DNA from 3 places in the Leptolyngbya sp. KIOST-1 genome. Region 3 is predicted to be linked to each of the others. Evidence: predicted binding sites of a transcription regulator. Region 3 holds the regulator's gene; each other region holds the start of a gene.
The links. Region 3 encodes NtcA, which controls nitrogen genes in cyanobacteria. Its sites were predicted from a motif close to TTTGTANNNNNNNNTACAAA; they were not measured.

Region 1 (6,566 bases), 990 kb from region 3:
GCGATCGCACCTGGGCCAGGGTCATCGGCTCGCGGTGGATGGCCAGCCAGGCCATGATCTGCTGCTCCAGCGGCGAGAGGCGGTCAAACTGGTGGGCCAAGAGGTCGCGAATGTCGCCAAACACCGAGTCCCCCTGGGCCAGAATCTGCACAAACGGCCCCAGCTGCCCGTCAAAAAAGTCCTGTACGACGGCGGCCACCATCTTGAGGGCCAGGGGGTTACCCGCGTAGTGGTTGACCAGGTGCTGCCAGTCGGTGGGCGTGCCGCTAAACTGGCCCCGGGCCTGAAAGATCGACTGCCCCACCGGGGGCGGTAGCCCCTTCAGCCGCAGCGATCGAATCGGCAGGGCCGCCCCTTCCTGCTGGGCAATTTCCCTGAGCTTTTCGCGGCTGGTGAGCAGGAGGGTGCTCTGGTGGTCGGTGCTACCCAGGCTGTAGAACAGCTGGCCGTAGGTTTCGTAGCCGGGCTGGTAGGTGCCGGTGCGATCGCGGGGCTGCAAAATCGTTTCGCCGTTGTCGAGCACCAGCAAACAGCGGCGCTGGCGCAGCTGGTCGAGCAGCGATCGCAGCAGCCCATCAAAGGAGTTGGCAAAGTCGGTAGCGGCGGTATCGGCCCCCGGCACCAGCACCCCCAGCAGGTCTCGCAGCAGGTCCTCAACCCGGGGAGCATGGCGCAGCGATCGCCAGATCACCACCTCGAAGTGGTCTTGCAGCTGCTGGGCCAGTTTGACCGCCAGGGTGGTTTTGCCCATGCCGCCCATGCCAAACAGCCCCACCAGCCGACAGCGCTGGCCCTGCCCCTGGGCCGCCGGATCGCCGAGCACCCAGCGCTGGAGCTGCTCCAGTTCCTCGGTGCGCCCGTAGAAAGGGGTGGCGGTGGCGGCATCGCCCCAGTCGCGGCAGCGGCCCAGGTTGGGTGGTTGTAAGGCCAAGCCAACGTCTGCCAGTAACGTCCTCTGCTGGCGGGCCAGCACCTCCCGCAGGTTGCGTTTGGTCACCTTTTCGCCCAGGGTGTCAGATAGGCTCTGCCAGAGGTCGGAGCCAATTTGCTTGACGTAGCCCACCTCGTAGCCCAGCTCCAGGGCCATGGCCTGGTAGGTGCGATCGCTCCAGGTCTGCCGGAGCAGGGTGGCCTGAATCGCGTTTAAGCCCCTCGCCCCACGGGCGGCCAGTAATCGCTCAACCAGGGCTAGGGCGTCGGCGGCGGTCATAGTGCAGCTATGGGCCTGTATTCAATGCTACTCGCTGGCCTGAAACTAACGCAGCACAAGGCCTGGAGCAAACCCGATGGCTGCCATCGTAGCCAAGCCCACCTGCCAAATTTGTACTTTAGGTCACATTTTGCTGCATCGTCCGGGGAGACCCAGCCATCAGCGCACCTCCGCCACACCTTTCTCGAACCTCGGTTTTCGGGTCCCATTGATAGTCTCTTCTTAACGTTCAACAGCGTTCCACAACCACATCGCGCCAAAGCCCTCCTCTCTGCCCCTCCCATGCCACCGGGGTTAGGGCCGCGCGCTTCATCTTGACTCTGCCCTCAATTCAGGAGAACCCCCATGCGGAAACCCACGTTTCAGGTGACCCGACGCCAGGCCATCCGGGGATTGCTGGCCACGGGTGCCTTTGGTCTAACGGTCAAACTCAGCGGCTGTGGCAACGCCCCCACGGCGGCGGGCGGCGATACGCTGACCGCCGGGTTTATCTACGTTGGGCCCAAGGACGACTACGGCTACAACCAGGCCCACGCCGAGGGGCGGGCCAGCCTGGAGGGGATGGCCGGCGTGAAAACCTCCGAAGAGGCCAGCGTGCCTGAGACCAACGCTGTGCAGGAAACCATCCGCAGCATGATCGACCTGGATGGTGCCACGGCGATCTTTGCCACCTCCTTTGGCTACTTTGACCCCCACGTGCTGACCCTGGCCCAGCAGTTCCCCGAAGTGCAGTTTTTCCACTGCGGCGGGCTCTACCAGGAGGGCGTACATCCCGACAATGTCGGCAGCTACTTTGGCTACATCGATGAGGCCCAGTACGTGGCCGGCATCGTCGCCGCCCATGCCACCAACAGCAAGCGGCTGGGCTTCATCGCCGCCAAACCGATTCCCCAGGTGCTGCGCAACGTCAACAGCTTCACCCTGGGGGCCCGCAGCATTGACCCCAGCGTTACCACCCAGGTGATCTTTACGGGCGACTGGGCCGACCCGGTGCGCGAGGCCGAAGCCGCCAACAGCATGGCCGACCAGGGCATCGATGTGCTTACCTGCCATGTGGACAGCCCCAAGGTGGTGATTGAAACCGCCGAGCGGCGGGGCATTTTTGCCTCCGGCTACCACGCCAACCAGGCTGAACTGGCTCCCAAAGGTTACCTGACTGGCGCCGAGTGGGACTGGTCAAACGTGTACAAGAACTACGTCACCCTGATGCAGGAGGGCAAAACCCTGATGAACGGCGGCATTCCCCACCTGGTGCGGGGCGGCTTCCAGGACGGCTTTTTGAAGCTGTCGCCCTTTGGCCCGGCGGTGAGCCCCGAAGCCCAGCAGGCGGCAGAGGCCGCCAAGGCCGAACTGGTGGCGGGCAACCTGGTGATCTACAAAGGCGAGATCAAAGACAACCAGGGCAAGGTCGCGATCGCAGGCGGCAAGGAACTGGGCCAAACAGCCGTCGAGCTGGAGCAGATGAACTGGCTAGCGGAAGGGGTGATGGGGAGTGTGGGGTAGAGGGGTGTCGGGTATCGGGTATCGGGTGTCGGGTATCGGGTATCGGTTCTGCCTGACACCTAACACCTAACACCTGACACCTAACACCTGACATTGATAATCCGGTGAATAAAGGAGCTTGATGATGAGCGATCGCTGGCGGAGTCTGCTGGAAAAAATCTGCATTCCCGTGGGGGCGCTGGTGGCCGCCCTGGTGATGTTTGGCCTGTTTTGTGCCCTGGCTGGGGCCAACCCATTTGGGGTCTACTACTCGATCTATCGGGCCGCCTTTGGCAGCTGGAGTTCGTTCCAAAACACGCTGATTCAGGCATCGCCGCTGATGCTGAGCGCCCTCTGTACGGCCCTCCCCGCCCGGCTGGGGCTGGTGATCATTGGCAACGAGGGAGCGCTGGTGCTGGGGGGGCTGGCGGCGGTGGCGGGTGGTCTTACCCTGGGCGGCTGGGGGCTGCCGACCGCTGGGGTGCAGCTGGGTATGGCCCTGGCGGGCATGGCGGCGGGCGGGGTTTGGATCGCCATCGTCGGTGCCCTGCGCCACTACCGGGCGGTGAATGAGACGATCAGCAGCCTGCTGATGAATTACATCGCGATCGCGCTGCTCAACCATATGGTCAACGGCCCGATGAAAGATCCGGCCTCGCTGAACAAGCCCTCCACCTATCCCATTCCTGAGATGCACATGCTGGGCACGCTGCCGGGCAGCCGGGTGCACTACGGGCTGGTGTTGGGGCTGATGGCCTGTGCTCTGGCCTACGTTCTAATTCAGCGCACCACCTTTGGCTTTGCGGCCCGCACCGCCGGGGGCAACGTGCGGGCGGCGCGGGTGGCGGGGCTGCCGGTGGGCAAGCTCACCCTGGCGATCTGCTTTTTGGGCGGAGCCTGCGCGGGCTTGGCCGGCATGGTGGAGGTGGCGGCGGTGCACGGTCGGGCCAATGAATCGCTCAACGCCAACTACGGCTACGGCGGTGTACTGGTGGCCTTCATCGCCCGCCACAACCCGCTGGCCGCCAGCCTGGTGGCCCTGCTGCTGGGGGGCATTCTGGCCAGCGGCGGCATTCTCCAGCGCAGCCACGGTCTGCCCGACGCCACGGTGATGGTATTCCAGGGCATCGTGTTTCTCTCGGTGCTCTACAGCGATTCCCTCTACGGCAAGCTGCCGATCTTCAAGGCTCGCCCGCCCAAGGTGCGACCTACCACTCCCCCGGTAGCCACCGCCACCCCGGTTTAGGTTGGCCACAAGCAGCGGCTGGGCCAGCAAAGATGGGGCAGGAGTTCACCCCTGAATCAGTCACTTAACCGTTTTCCGTCACCCCTTTCAATCACACCTACGGAGCCTGAAAACCATGGCCAGTGAAGCGTTAGGCTGGTGGGGCATTCCCCTCGCCATTCTTGCCGGTACCCTGCGGGGGAGTGCCCCGTTTCTGTTTGTCAGTCTGGGGGAATGCCTGACCGAGAAAAGCGGCAAAATCAACCTGGGTCTGGAGGGCACCCTGCTGATGGGGGCAATGAGCGCCTACGCCGTGTCGTACCTGAGCGGGTCGCCCTGGCTGGGGGTGATTGTGGCCGGAGTGGCGGGCATGTTTTTGGGCCTGATCCACGGCTGGCTGTCCCAGCAGCCCAGGGTCAACGATGTGGCGGTGGGCATTGCCATGATTATCTTTGGCAGCGGCCTGGCTTTTTTCCTGGGCAAACCCTTCATTCAGCCATCGGCCCCCCAGCTGCCGGTGATAGCGCTGGGCGCCTGGAGTCAAATGCCCCAGGTGCGATCGGCCCTGCAAATTAGTCCGCTGTTTCTGCTGGGGGTGGCGATCGCCCCGCTGATGCAGTGGTTCTTTCGCTCCACTCGCTGGGGGCTACTGGTGAGGGCCGTGGGCGACAGCCCCGATGCCGCCCGAGCAATGGGCATCTCAATCTTTAAGGTGCGGATGGCCAGCATTGTGGCGGGCAGCTTTTTGGCCGGAATTGGTGGGGCATCGCTATCGCTGTTTTACCCCGGCAGCTGGTCAGAGCGGATCTCCAGCGGTCAGGGCTTGATGGCGGTGGCGCTGGTGATCTTTGCCCGCTGGAGTCCGGTGCAGTGTCTCTACGCCTCGCTGCTGTTTGGCGGTGCCCAGGCGATCGGCCCAGCCCTACAGTCGGTGGGCATCGACGCCTACTACTATTTGTTCAACGCGTCACCGTATATTTTGACGCTAATTATTATGATCGTCACCTGTTCGCCGAAGCGGACGCTGACGGGTGCCCCAGGGGCGCTGGGACAGACGCAGGAATAGTCCCCATTGCCCAGTATTGCCTCAACCCTTCCTGCCGTCAGTGTGCATCTCAAGTCCGATCGCAATGGAGAGTAACCATGGGAACCTTTGTTGACGCCGAACCCTACCCGTACCCCTACGACGGCGATTTGCGGCCCGAGAATACGGCCCTGATTGTGATCGATATGCAGACCGATTTCTGCGGCATCGGCGGCTATGTAGACAAAATGGGCTACGACCTGGCCCTCACCCGCGCCCCGATTGAGCCGATCGCCAAGCTGCTGGCGGTGATGCGCGATCGTCATTTCACCATCATCCACACCCGCGAGGGCCATCGCCCCGACCTGGCCGACCTGCCAGAGAACAAACAGTGGCGATCGCGCCAGATCGGCGCAGGCATTGGCGACCCCGGCCCCTGCGGACGCATCCTGGTGCGCGGCGAACCCGGCTGGGAGATCATCCCCGAGCTGCAACCCCTGCCCGGCGAGGTGGTGATCGACAAACCCGGCAAAGGCTCCTTCTACGCCACCGACCTGGACCTGATCCTCAGTCGCAAAGGCATCCGCAACATCATTCTCACCGGCATCACCACCGATGTCTGCGTCCACACCACCATGCGCGACGCCAACGATCGCGGCTACGAGTGCCTGCTGCTCTCCGACTGCACCGGAGCCACCGACTACGGCAACCACCTCGCCGCCCTCAAAATGGTCAAAATGCAGGGCGGCGTGTTTGGCGCTGTGGCCCATTCGGAAGCCCTGATCGAGGCCTTGGTTTAGATCAGGCCAAGAAATTTGAGACGGGTCTGAGGACAATGGTGGGCAGTGCCCACCCTAGGAATTCCTACCCAAATCCAAAATCACAAATCCAAAATTCTTGAGGGCAGACACGTGGGTCTGCCCCTACCCCCTACCCACCCACCCCCTACCCCCTACCCTCCATGCAAACCACCACCGCCACCCCCCCCACCAAAACCACCCCGCCCGAGCTAGAGGTGATCAACCTGACCAAGCGCTTTGGCACCTTCACCGCCCTCGACCAGGTGTCGATCAAAGTCACCCCCGGCAGCTTCCACGCCCTGCTGGGGGAAAACGGGGCGGGCAAAAGCACCCTGGTGAAATGCATCATGGGGTTCTACACCCCTACCTCTGGCGACGTGCTGGTCGATAAGCAGTCCCGGAATATCAATAGCCCCAAGCATGCTCACCACTTTGGCCTAGGCATGGTGTACCAGCACTTCACCTCGGTACCGGCCATGACCGTGGCCGAAAATCTGGTGCTTTCGCGCTACGACAGCCCCCAGTGGATCAACTGGAAGGCTGAGTATGAACGCCTGGACGCCTTTATGGCTACCTCCCCCTTTCAAATCGACCTGCGCACCCCCATTGCCCAACTGGCGGCGGGTCAAAAGCAAAAACTCGAAATTCTCAAGCAGCTCTATCTGAATAGCCGGGTGCTGATTCTCGATGAGCCTACCTCGGTGCTCACCCCCGACGAGGCCGACGAGGTGCTGGGGCTGCTGCGGCAGGAAGTCACCGCCGGGCACCTCAGCGTGCTGATGATCTCCCACAAGTTTCGCGAGGTAATGGCCTTTACCGACGAAG
Region 2 (6,566 bases), on a different contig from region 3:
CTGCTGGGGCAGCTTCGGCAGCGCCGTTATCGCTGCCCTCGTAGCTGGCGGCTGCGAGGGCAACTCCAGCGCTTTCGTCCAATTCTTCAAACGGCGCAGGGGAACTCGCAACCGCCGCCGTAGCGGACAGCAGCAGCACCGAAGCAGCCACTAGAGCGCGATCGCAACCAGTCAAGCAAAGGCGGGCCACAGCACGCCAGGAGAGTACGTTCACCATCAATATTTCCTCACACCAAAACACATCCACACTGTTATCGGCCCCTGGGAACTAGCAGGGTCAAAAAAGCGTCTAACCTCTCAGACCCCTTACTCAAACCTCGCTAGATGGAAACGACACTCATTCAGGTTCCTAGCGAGCCAGGAATCTGGGGCTGTTCGCTTCCAGACCGATTAAATTTGATAGACCCCAGAGACTGGGGCTAATGCCTGATGCCAATGGACAGGGCGGGACGCTTTACCGCAGGGTTCCTGAGTCTGTCGAAGGCGTTGCTGACTTAGACTACTCAAGGATTAAAAGCAGGTAAAGCACTCCGCTCTCAGTCTTTAATGCAGCCCTGAAAGATTCAATTACAGGCCAAGAGCCATAGACTTGAGCTAGAAGCCTGCAGGACTTGGCGCTGAAATTTGCTTTGCAGCCACCCTGGGAATGTCACCAATTCTGGCCAAAAGCCTTTTCCCATCGGTGTGGCTAAGCCCGATCCAACTCAACAGTCTAGGGACTGTAAAGGCGGCGGCTGAGTCATCAAAGGCCCTTGATGACAGCTCCTAGGCTTCAGAAAGCTCAGGGCTGACTTTGGTGCCAACTTTGGGCCGGCCGGGCAGAATGATGTTCAGCAAGATGGCGGTCATGCCGCCGGTTGAGATCCCTGAAGAGAACACGTTTCTGATCAGCGCGGGCTTGTCGGCAAAGATGTCAGGGGAGTAAACCACCCCTAAGCCCAGGGCCAGAGAAACCGCAACGATAACGGCAGAGCGTCGATCGAGCCCGGTCGACGCCACAATGTTTAGACCGGCTACGGCAATGGAGCCAAACATGACCAGCGTGGCACCGCCCAGAACTGGCTGCGGAATGGCCTGAAAAATACCACCAACAATGGGAATGAGCCCGAGAATGGCAAAGATACCTGCGACGTAGAAGCCCACGTAACGGCTGCCCACCCCGGTCATTTGAATGACCCCGTTGTTCTGGCTAAAGGTGGTGTTGGGGAAGGTGTTTAACAGGGCCGCGATCGCTGAATTGATGCCATCGCCCAGCACGCCACCCTTGATGCGCCGAAAGTAGGTAGCGCCAGAAACAGGTTCCCCGGATACCGCCGAAGTGGCGGTTAGATCACCGACAGTTTCAATAGCGGTGATTATGTACAGAAAAATAAAGGGCACAAAGGCAGAGAAGTTGAAGTCAAGACCGTAGCGCAGAGGCAGGGGCAGACGAATCAGCGGCAGATTGCTCAGGGCACTCAAATTGACCAGGCCCAGAGCAATGGCAATGATGTAGCCAACAATCAGACCGATGGCGATCGCGCCCATCCGCAAAAACCGATTTTGAGACAGGGTCAAAAACACCACAATGGCCAGCACCAAACCACCCAAAGCCAGGTTTTGAGTACTGCCAAATGTTTCGTTTTGCTGGGCTGCGGCACCACCTGCCAGGCTGAAAAAGCCAGTTCGAATCAAACTCAAGCCGATGATCATAACCACTGAGCCTGTGACCACCGGGGTAATCACCTGCTGCAACAGGTGCAAGAAGCGGCTCAGGATAATTTCAACGGCGGAGCCAAAAAAGCAGAGGCCGAAAATTAACCCCAGGGCATCGGTAGGGGTGCTGCCAGCGGCAACAGCCGCCGTTCCAACGCCAATGATAGGTCCCAAAAACGCAAAACTGGTGCCCTGCAGGCTCAGCAGTCCTGATCCAATCGGCCCAAACCGGCGGCACTGGATGAAGGTACAAATGCCGCTGGCAAGCAGAGACATGCTGACAATAATGCCGGTATCTTCTGGGCTCGCCCCCAGGGCTCCACAGATTAATAGGCCGGGGGTGATAATGCCCACAAAGGAAGCCAGAACGTGTTGAATGGCAACAAATATCGCTTCCCCAACCGGCGGCCTGTCGTTCAACCCGTAGAGCAGTTCGGACTGAATGCTTATTCTCTCACCATCCATCGCTTCGACGGTGGTTTCACGGTCTGCCTGTGTCATGGATTCTCCCTAAAAATGAGTTTCTTAATGGTTTTCGGCTTTGCGCCCTTGGACCCAACGACCTAACAAAGAATTACAACCAAAGTCGAGTTTTTTTGTTCACTGAGATACAAACAGCAGGTGTTTAAGACCGCCCTTTGCAGAACTTAAAAAAGCCGCCTCTCCTGACCTAACCCCCGACTGACCCTAGAAGACAAGCACCAGAACCTCAAAACCTTGCAGCTCAACAACTTTTGAATACGGTGTACTGTATACACAGCCTCCAAAAGAGTTATAGAAGAACGGCGCTGGGGGTTCTGTAGTCGAGAACACAGGACGCTGCTGCTATTCCAGGATTGGGTAGTAGATGAGGGTCAATGGATGAGGGTCAATGCCCAAAAAATCCCTCCTAGGACAGGTGCGCTTATTTTTATGCGTTAAGAGGATGCGGAAAAACGGTATTCAGGGTAACAAAAAGCTCAGGTTGCTGCCGTTAGGATGGGGCATTGAATTGGTCGTCAGGCACTGGAACCTGCCCCACGTCACCCTTGAGAGGTGTTGAAGGTCAATGGTTAAGGGTTTGGGAAGATTGTTGGGAACCTGCCTGCTAAGCTTTTGGCTACTGTTGCCTGCCGCACCAGCCTGGGCCGAGAAAGCCGTTGAGTCCATGGTCTTTAAGGCCGGGGACGGTGCGATCGCCGTTATTTCCTTCTACACCACTGACCCGGCTACTCAAAGCGAGGCGGTGAAGTCGTTTTATAAGACGGCCAAGTCATTTTACAAAGCCATTCCTGGCTTCTACGGGCTGGCGCTGTTTTCCAGTGTCGATGGTCTGCGAGCGGTAGAGCTGAGCCAGTGGGACAATCAGGCGAGCTACGAGGCCTTCCAGCGATCGCTAGCTACTGAGAGAGACGACGGCGACTACGAAACATACTACAAACAGTACGTCAAAGGTGGCTTTAAAGGCGTCAAAGACAACGCCAAGGAGAGTATTGGCCTGGGAGCCCCAACCGTGACAACCGCGTTTGCCATCGACCAGGTGATCTCGCCGCCGGGAATGGTATCGGCTATTCCCGGCAGCACGGCCCTGGTGCAAATCTCTAAAATCACCACCGGCACCCCTGAGTTCCAGGCCCAGCTGGTGACAGCGGCTGAGGACACCCTGGCCCACCTGCCCGACCTCTATCCGTCACCCCGCACTACGGTACTGCTCAAGGGCATTGAAGTTCCCCATGTGGCTCTGCTGACCTACTGGGGCAACGCCGCTGAGTTTAGTGACCTCAGCCAGGTGCCCCAGTTAGCCTTGCCAGCCCTCCCCCCCGCCCCAGAGGCAGAGGCAGAGGCTAACGAGGCCTTGGCCTTTACCACCGACAGCCACCTGTACCAGACGATCAAGGTGATCACCCCAAAAACCGACTATGGCAAGGGGTAATACCGTTATGTCTGCTACTGACGACAGGCAAACAACCGCCCATGATGGCTGCAGATGCTTCAATGGTTGGCCCATGCCCCTATCTATGACTCCCAGGTGGTTTGGTACTCCCGCTGCCGGTGGGGTTTTGCCCTTGGGGAGAACCCCACCGGTTCCGGGTAGGGTTCCGCAAATTTAAGTCTCTAACCTGACACGTTTATGTATTGCCGCACCGTTTAGAAAGTCACTATGGTCGCAAGTTCTCCTACTAAGCCTGAGTTCAGTCTGGGCCGTTACCTGCTCAGCGATGGCCCGGCTGGATTTATGCTGAGCTGGGTGGCGGGGTTTGTCGATACCTCCGCCTTCATCATTTTGTTTGGCATTTTCACCGCCCACGTTACTGGCAACATCGCCCTGGCCGGGTACGAGTTTGTGCAGTCTGACGAAGAGGCAACCATCACACACCTGCTGATGTTTCCGGCCTTTATGGTGGCGGTGGCGGCCACCTCGCTCCTGGCCCGCTATGCCCGCAAAAAAGCCTGGCCCGTTTTCGCCGTATTGTTGACGGCGGAGGCGATCGCCCTAACGGTTTTCTTGATTGTGGGCGTCAACCTTTCCCCCGCACTTATCTTTAACGTGCAGGAGGAATACATTCTCCCCATCGGTATTGCCGGGGTAGTAGCGATGGCGATCCAAAATGCGCTGATGAAGGAAGCCAAAGGGGTCTTTAAAAGCTATATCCCAACCACCGTTATGACTGGCAACACCACTCAGTTGACTATCGATCTGGTGCAGGTAGCGGTGTCAAAATTTGCCTCCCCTGGGGACGAGAAAGCCGCCTTGGCAGCCGCAGAATCGATCGAGCGAATGGGGCGAGTTGTGCCGATCATTCTAGGTTTTGGCCTAGGAGGATTGGCGGCCACCTACTTTGTATTAGTCTCTGAAACCTGGTGGAGTCTGGTGATACCGGTGATTGTGATATCGTTTATGGCAGTTGTAGCCTTTTCAGAGCACTTCAAAGCTGCGGTCGAAGAACGTTAGGTCAGGCTGGTTTGACCACAGGTACGACTTTTTTCTTTACGTTGTGTTAATTAGTACGGAGATTGCCCAAGCATGTTACGAAAGCTTTTAGCCGCGGTGCTGTGCACCTTACTGTGTACGCTGGCGTCGATAGCCCTGGTGGCAAGCCCAGTTAGCGCCAAGCCGTTTTCATTTGCGCTGCCGCTCTTTGAAAATGTTGATTTGACCGCCGAGCAGGAAGCTCTAATCGAGGAGCTACGCTCAAAGTATGTGCCCCAAATTGAAAGTACCCTTTTCCCCGAACAGCGGGAGATGTTTGAGCAGGCGATCCAAAACGGCTACAGTTTGCGTAAAGCATTTAAAGCGATGGCGCTGACCACAGAGCAAAAAGCCGAGTTGGCCGCCACACTGAAAACGGTTCCTAAAGGGAATTTGTTTGCGGCCCTGACTCCCGAGCAGAAGAAAGAGGTCTTTTTGAATAAGAAAGACATGTTTATGCCGACGCCAGACGAAATTGCTGAGCGCATCAAAGCCGGGATGGAAAGCAAAGCTACCTTCGCTCCCGATGCGCCTGGGTCTGAGATGGCACCTACCCCTGAAGAAATTGCCGAAAAGGTAAAGCTGGGCTTTGAGAAAAAGAAAGAATTTATGCCCAGCATTGAGGAAATCAAAGAAAAAATTTCCGCCAAAATGGAAGCTATGGCCGAATAAGCTGTCCGTGAACCACCGCGATAGCCATTGCGCCGTCTCAGTTCCCAACCGAAGCCGAGGTCGAGAGCCTAAGCGCAATGGCCATCGCTATAGTTTGGCTACCGTCACGTTTCTCGTTGCAGAGGCCCCTCAGGCCTCTGTTTTTTGATCGACTATTTTTTGTCCACAGAGGGCGCAGGCTGACGCGGGCGCGAAATTCCCCGGCTCAGCAAGAGGGCTTCGATCTGGCGCAACAGATCGAAGTCAGCGTTGGGTAAGCTTCCCGCCGCTGGGGTCGGTTCGGCGTACAAAAACTCAAACGCCGCCAAAAACTGCTCTGGGGTGGCGGCAATGGGCGCGGCCAGGTGGGCCGGAATAATGCGCTCAAACTTCCACGTGGCAACGGTTTTGGCCCAATCTAAAACCTCCTGGGGGCCACGGTTAAAGATCAGGGTTTGCAGGATGGGGGCCACCTGGAGCTGCCCGCGATTGTGCAGGGCCTGAAAGGACTGGGGCCAGTCGGCCCGCCAGCGGAAGGGGTAGAGACCAAAGTAGTGGCGGCGCGATCGCACCGGGGCCTGCCTGGCCTCTTTGAACATCTCCCCGGTGGTCGCTACCTCCAGGGTGCTGGGGCGAAAGTAGAAGGCGAACAGGGCAATTCGCTGCCACCCCTTGCGGCGGTTGGCGGGGGTGTCAACCATCGCTTCGGCGGCGCTGTCGCGGGCGTGGAACAGCAGCGGGAAGGGGTCGAGCTGTACGATCGCGGGCGGCTCCTCGGGCACGGCCACGATCGCATCGGTCAGCAGCAGCGTGCGGCTGGCTCGGTGAAAGCAGGCGGTTTCGCCGAATGGCCCCAGCCCCAGGTCGATGGGGGAGAGCAGGGTGTAGTCTACCTGGTCGGCAAAGGGCGCCTGGGAGCTGTCGGCGGGAAGTAGGCGGGTGCGATCGCGCGGTAGGCCCAGCCAGGGCAGCGGCAGGTTGAGCGGAAAGCTCCACTGGTTGGGGGTGACATAGACCTGGGCGGCCGGAAAGCGCCGGGCAAAGGGGCCGACAAAGACCTTGTGCTCAATCCCCGTCACCGTTGACATAAGGATGTACTTGACCGGGCCGTGGCGCTCCTCCAGCTCCCGCAGCAGGGCAATGCACTCTGGGGTTGGGGCCACGGGGGAGTACACTAGCAGGCCCGCCGGTTCGAGCCGCACCACCGTCATCCGAATGGGCACCACCACGTAGAAAATGCCCTGCACCTGCTCAAAGGTCCAGACGGTGT
Region 3 (6,566 bases):
TCAGGGCGGTGGTGGCTCCGGCCAGCCCCAGCTTCACCCAGCTGGGCTGGTGGTTGACAATCCAGTTGCCCAGGTAAATGCGGGCCACCGCCATCAGCACCAGCGCGTCGGCCAGCACCGGCTGGTCACGCCCCACTCGGCGACGCAGCGGCTTGGGGGCCTCCTGCCCCACAAAGGGCAGCACAATAAACTCGGTAATTGAGGCCGACCGACCCAATTCCATCGACAGGCGCTGTAGCTGGCGCAGTTTGTCCAGGTGGGCGATCTGCTGGGCAGGAGTTTCAATGTGGCCCGACAGCAGGGTGCTGGTGGTGGGTAGGCCAACCTCGTGGGCCAGCCCGACGATCTCAAGCCAGGTGGCAGCGTCAATTTTTTCAGGACACAGCACCCGGCGCACTTCATCGTCGAGCACCTCCGCGGCGGTGCCTGGCAGGGAGTCCACTCCCCCGTCCCGCAGGGCCAGCAGCACCTCGCGGTAGCTCAACCCGTCTTGGCGAGCGATGAACTGCACTTCCTGGGGGGAAAAGGCGTGCAGGTGCAGGCGGGGATACCTGCCTTTGATCGTTGCGGCCAGCTTCAGGTAATAGCGTAGGGAGCTGCCGTTGATCTGGGCGGCGGGGTTGAGTCCGCCCTGCATGCAAATTTCGGTCGCCCCCACGCCTACGGCCTCAGCAGCTTTTTCGAGGATGGGGGAAAAATCGAGCCAGTAGGCCCCCTCAGTTTGGGCGTCGCGGCGAAAGGCGCAGAAGCTGCAGTGCTGCTCGCAGATATTGGTGAAGTTGATGTTGCGGTTGACCACGTAGGTTACCGTGTCTCCCACCTGGCGCTGGCGCAGGGTGTCAGCCGTGGTGCGAATGGCGGCTATGGTCTCGGGGGTCTGCTGCTGCAGGAGGGCTACTCCATCGGCGGCGGAGATGTCGTCCCCAGCCAGAGCCTGAGCGAGAATCGGTTCGATATCCATAGTTAGAGAAGGTTTCTGCCCGCAACGCCATCTCTATTGTGACGGCTGTGGATAGTGACGGCTGTGGGGCGGTGGTGCCCCTAGGTTTGGTGCGAGAAAAACGCGATCGCCCCAGCAAGGCTCAGCTCCCTGGGGCGATCGCGATTGGTCAGGCTGAGCCCTAGCCGCCAGCGACAGCGGGCACGATGCTGACTTCGTCCCCATCGCTGAGGGCGGTTTCCTTGCCGTCTAGAAACCGAATATCCTCGCTGTTGACGTAGAAGTTGACAAAGCGGCGCAGTTCGCCCGCATCGTCACAAAGCCGGGCCTTGATGCCGGGACAGCTGCTCTCCAGGTCATTGAGCAGTTCCACAATCGTGCCGCCGCTGCATTCGAGGGCAGCTTGGTTGTTGGTGAACTTTTGCAGGGGAGTGGGAATCAGTACTTTGACAGCCATAGAAGTGAAGGTAAACAGAGGGTAAGTTGAGTGCGTCGGGGAGTGGCGAAGTAGGAAGTGGTAAATGCGACGTTCAAAATGCAAAGTTTTGAACGTCGCATTTTGTAGTTACCTATCCCCCTACACCGGCACCTGCTGCCATTCCAGGCGGTCCAGGGTGCGAGAGCGCTCCAGCGCCCGCTCAAAGCTCTCGAGCTTGGGCTCAATCGTGAAGGGTTCGCCAATGTAGCCCTGCACGGCCTCCTGGGTCTTCAAGCCGTTGCCGGTAATGTAGACCACCGTAGACTCATCGGGGTCAATCTTACCGGCTTCCACCAGCTTTTTGAGCACCGCGATGGTGGTGCCACCAGCGGTTTCGGTAAAGATGCCCTCGGTTTCGGCCAGCAGCTTCATGCCCTCGACCACCTCGGCGTCGGTGACCGACTCGATATTGCCGTTGGTCTTGCGGGCAATGTCGAGGGCGTAGATCCCGTCGGCGGGGTTGCCAATGGCGATCGATTTGGCGATCGTGTTGGGCTTCACGGGCGTGACAAAATCCCGACCTTCCCTAAAGGCTTGGGCAATGGGAGAGCAGCCCTCGGCCTGGGCCCCGCTGAAGCGCACCGCCTTGTCGTCGACCAGCCCCACCTTAACAAACTCCTGGAAGCCCTTGTAGATCTTGGTAAACAGAGAGCCAGAGGCCAAGGGGGCCACGATGTGGTCGGGCAGTCGCCAGCCCAACTGCTCAGCCACTTCATAGCCCAGGGTCTTGGAACCCTCGGAGTAGTAGGGGCGCAGGTTGATGTTGACAAAGCCCCAGCCGTGGGTGTTGGCCACCTCGGAACAGAGGCGGTTGACCTGGTCGTAGTTGCCCTGCACCGCCATCACGGTGGGGTTGTAAATCAGGGTGCCCAGCACCTTGCCGGCTTCCAGGTCAGCGGGGATGAAGACGCAGCAGTCCAGCCCGGCATGGGCCGCGATCGCCGCCGTGGAGTTGGCCAGGTTGCCCGTGCTGGCGCAGGAGACCGTGGTGAACCCCAGTTCCTGGGCTCGGGTCAGCGCAACCGAGACCACCCGATCTTTGAAGCTGAGGGTGGGCATGTTGACGGCATCGTTCTTGATGTAAAGCTCTTTCAGGCCCAGACGCCGGGCCAGCCGAGTCGAGCGTACCAGCGGCGTCATGCCCGTACCTACATCGATGGGGGTGTCGGTGCTGACGGGCAGGAAATCTTTGTAGCGCCAGATCGACAGCGGCCCGGCTTGAATCGTGCTGCGCGTGACCCGCTGGCGAATGGCATCGTAGTCGTAGGCTACCTCAAGGGGGCCAAAGCAGACATCTTCACAGACGTGCTTAGCACCCAGGTCGTAGGTCTCACCACACTCTCGGCACTTCAGGTTCGAAAAGGTGGGCTGGGTAGCGGTGGAGCGTTCGATGGACTGCGTCATAGCGGATTCTCTTAGGTGGTCTGGAGCAGGTGTTTTTGACATTTCGAATTTGTTATTCAGAACCTAGCACCGAAGTCAAACCCTGGTCAAACATACCCGATTTTTTTAGTCGGGTATGTGTAAGATCCTGATGCAGAATGGTTTGACATCTTTGATCAAGTCTGTTTTGGCCAAACTCCAGTCCGTCGCGGTAGGTGCCCAAGCGCGGTTCGGTTCTGGAGCTTTCGCACGGAACCCCCTGCCGATTTAGCTCAAGCTGGACTCAGCTAACCTTTGGTGGCAGAAAAACCTCTTCGGAACACAGTAAGGTAGCCTGCTATACAAACGCCTCCTGGGCAGTTGAGGTTAAGTGATTTAAAGTCATGGAACGTTTGCATTATCTAATGTGCCAGACCGACTAAACTGCTCTATGCTTGGTGCCCAAGGTAGTCTGTACTGAAGGCCTGGCCCTGGTCTCAGCGGTGTAGGTAGCGCAGCAGTTTCATTGCAGATGCCCACGGTGATGCTCTTAGCAGAACGTTTATGGTAGTGACCCAAGATAAGCCGCTTGCCAACGTCTTTCGTCAGCTCTCTGGGGGTGCATTTCCCCCTGTCGTTGAGTCCTACGATCGGGGCAAGACTATTTTTTTCCCGGGCGACCCGGCAGAGCGGGTTTATTTTTTGCTCAAGGGCGCGGTTAAGCTGTCGCGGGTATACGAGGCCGGGGAAGAGATCACGGTAGCCCTACTGCGGGAGAATAGTGTCTTTGGTGTGCTGTCGCTGATTACAGGCAACCGGTCCGATCGCTTCTATCATTCCGTAGCGTTTACACCGGTTGAGCTGTTGTCGGTGCCCATCGAGCAGGTCGAGCAGTCCCTCGAAGAAAACCCTGAGCTGGCCCTGCTGATGTTGCGAGGGCTGTCATCGCGAATTTTGCAGACTGAGATGATGATCGAAACCCTGGCCCACCGGGACATGGGATCACGCTTGGTAAGCTTCCTGCTGATTCTCTGCCGCGACTTTGGCGTACCCAGCCAGGATGGCATCACCATCGATCTCAAACTTTCTCACCAGGCGATTGCTGAGGCCATTGGGTCTACTCGGGTGACGGTCACCCGCCTCCTGGGCGATCTGCGCCAGGAAGGTATGATCTCAATATATAAAAAGAAAATTACTGTGCACGATCCGGTTAATCTAAGTCAGCAGTTTACTTAAGCCAGCGGGGTTCGAGTCCGGGGCTGGGGCTTGACCAGCCAGGTCGACTGATTGGCAAGACTAGGGCACTAAGGTCCAAACCCATGCAGTAGAGTAAATGCAAACTCCCCTGTGGCAGGTGCATGGTTTCTGGTTACGTACTGATTTTTGCGGTTCTGATCCTGGGGGGGGTGATTGCCACCCTGGGCGATCGCGTAGGCAGTCGGGTCGGCAAGGCCCGACTGAGTTTATTCAACCTTCGCCCCAGGCAAACGGCCACCCTGGTCAGCATTGCCACCGGCAGCGTAATTTCGGCCTCTACCCTGGCGCTGCTGTTTGGGGTGAGCAGCCAGCTGCGGACCGGAGTTTTTGAACTGGGGCGGATTCAGGATGACTTGGCCACCGCCGAAGCCAACTTGGCCCAGGCCCAGGCCGCTCAGGAAAACGTCGAGGCTGATTTGGAGTCCGCCACCAGGGAGCGCCAGCGAGCCCTGGGTCGGCTTCAGGAGGTGAATGAGTCGCTCAATCGAGCCGTAGCGCAGCAGGATGCCACGGAGGAACAGCTGCGCCAAACCCTGGGCCAGCTCGACACCGTCTCGCAGCAGGCAGAAACCCTGCGGCGATCAACCGCGGCGCTGCGGGTCGATCGCGATCGCCTGCTGCAGCAGCAGGCCACCATTGGTAGCCAGATTGCCCAACGCGATCGCGCCATCGCCGAACTGGACCAGCAGATTGCCCAGCGCGATCGCGCCATCGCCGAGCGTGAACAGCTCTTGGCCAGCCTGGAAGCCGAGCAAGAGTTCCTGGAGCAGCAGGTGGCGTCCCTGCAAACTCAGTTTCAGGGTCTTTTTCGTGGCAACATTGCCCTCAACCGCAACCAGGAAATTTTGTCGGGCCAGGGGCGGGCTGAAAATCGAGCTCAGGCGGAAGAGTTTGTCACTGAATTTTTGCAGCAGGCCAATCGTTTGGTCTCCCGCGCGATCGCCCCGGGTACCTTCATTGACCAGCAAATTTTGCTGATTGGCAATCGTGAAGTCGAAACTCTGATCGATCGTCTGGCCACGGGTGAAGACTACGTGGTGAGGCTGCTGTCGGCGGCCAACTACATCACGGGTGAACCCTGTGTCCTACAGCGGGGGGAGCCCTGTATTCAGGTGTTTATCGATGCAACCCCCAACCAGCAGGTGTACGCCCAGGGCGAGCGGCTAGCGACGGTCACCCTGGACCCACCACCCTTTGGCGATCGCCAGCTGGTTGAACGGCTCAATCTGCTGCTGGCTGCGACCCAGTTTCGGGCTCGCCAGGACGGTGTCGTGAGCGATTCTCTTCAGGTGGCCGACAATCGCCCCGAAACCATTCTCAACTTTCTGGAAGCTGTACAGCAGTCTGGGCAGGCCGTCGACTTTCAGGCCATTGCGGCTAGAGACATTTTCACGGCAGGACCTGTCCAAATTCACCTGGCGGCTGTGCGCGATGGCCGCATTCTGTTTCAAACCCGTCCGGTGAGTGGAGGGCTGGAAAACGGCGGCGATCGCCCCGATTTTTGACAGCTGGTAGCGCTTGAGGATCCACCGCCAATTATCTTTGGCGGCGAATATTTAATAATGTCTAAAAAAATTTGCAGATAGTTACCATCTGCACTCACTTCGATACTGTGGGGATCACCTGTGATTAGAATTAGCCTAATCGTTAAGCGACTAATCGACTGCTTTTAACTCTGGTCTGCGTTAAGCAGACAAACTTTAATATATCTGGAGCGATCCCATGAAATTTGAGGATATTTATCAGTTCTTCGAGGATCCACCGCCCATCTACCTCAACAAAGAGCTTGCCGTTTGCTACGTGCTGTCGGTGTTGCTCCAGCAAGATTCCTACGGTACTGAGTTAATTCAGCGGTTGACTCACCACTACCCCCACTATCGCCTGTCCGACACGGTACTGTACGGGGCACTCAAGTTTTTAGAAGACGAAAATGCCATAGACGGCTACTGGAAAAAGGTGGAAGGTCGGGGTCGCCCCCGTCGTATGTACCGCCTCAACCCCGACTGGCGGTTACAAGCCGAAGAACTGGCCGAGTTCTGGAAAACCTATATGGGCGATCCTGTCCGGCCCACCACGTCCCAAAGCCCTGCTTACTCATCACCCGGGCGCTGACGGTGTTCGAATGGCCTAACCCGCCTATGGCTCGGTCATTTAATCACCTCGATCTACCTGCCCCTGGATCTACCTGAACAAGCCATCATTTCGTACCCTAGAAAGGTACAACTGATGGCCCAACCGTGACCGAAACCGTAACCTATTCAACTCTGCTTCTGACCCTGCTGATGGTGGTAGGGTTAGTCTTTTTTATTCGCGCCTCTACCAAAGATCGGCTGGAAACCCTCACCCTAGCTCGTCCCGTTGCGCCGCTGACCCTGCTCCAAACGCTGACGACCCACTTTGAAGCACGGGCTTACAGTGTAGCGCTAGCCGATGCCGAAGCCCAGCGTTTTGTCCTGCGGGGCCGAGTGCGACCAAGCTTATTTCTAGCCAGCTTTTTGACCCTCCTGGCCGCCGTGGGTGGACTGTGCT

Region 1: a site for NtcA is predicted at 1,321-1,340, ahead of NF78_RS20980 (BMP family ABC transporter substrate-binding protein). Genes of this name have one in related genera too.
Region 2: a site for NtcA is predicted at 2,291-2,310, ahead of NF78_RS01850 (uracil-xanthine permease family protein). Genes of this name have one in related genera too.

What each region holds. Positions count from the first base shown of each region.
Region 1 covers NZ_JQFA01000004.1:889,003-895,568, reverse strand. Annotated here, with positions in the region: gene NF78_RS20985 (NB-ARC domain-containing protein) at 1-1,210, opposite strand, end outside; gene NF78_RS20980 (BMP family ABC transporter substrate-binding protein) at 1,556-2,713, shown strand; gene NF78_RS20975 (ABC transporter permease) at 2,838-3,938, shown strand; gene NF78_RS20970 (ABC transporter permease) at 4,054-4,983, shown strand; gene NF78_RS20965 (cysteine hydrolase family protein) at 5,061-5,741, shown strand; gene NF78_RS20960 (ABC transporter ATP-binding protein) at 5,903-6,566, shown strand, end outside.
Region 2 covers NZ_JQFA01000002.1:370,528-377,093, reverse strand. Annotated here, with positions in the region: gene NF78_RS01855 (iron uptake porin) at 1-217, opposite strand, end outside; gene NF78_RS01850 (uracil-xanthine permease family protein) at 766-2,196, opposite strand; gene NF78_RS01845 (antibiotic biosynthesis monooxygenase) at 2,801-3,607, shown strand; gene NF78_RS01840 (YoaK family protein) at 3,836-4,627, shown strand; gene NF78_RS27905 (Spy/CpxP family protein refolding chaperone) at 4,700-5,317, shown strand; gene NF78_RS01830 (DUF4336 domain-containing protein) at 5,470-6,566, opposite strand, start outside.
Region 3 covers NZ_JQFA01000004.1:1,878,876-1,885,441, reverse strand. Annotated here, with positions in the region: gene cofH (7,8-didemethyl-8-hydroxy-5-deazariboflavin synthase subunit CofH) at 1-961, opposite strand, end outside; gene NF78_RS25245 (MoaD/ThiS family protein) at 1,122-1,397, opposite strand; gene thrC (threonine synthase) at 1,518-2,822, opposite strand; gene ntcA (global nitrogen regulator NtcA) at 3,345-4,016, shown strand; gene NF78_RS25230 (DUF3084 domain-containing protein) at 4,139-5,542, shown strand; gene NF78_RS25225 (PadR family transcriptional regulator) at 5,760-6,149, shown strand; gene NF78_RS25220 (cofactor assembly of complex C subunit B) at 6,275-6,566, shown strand, end outside.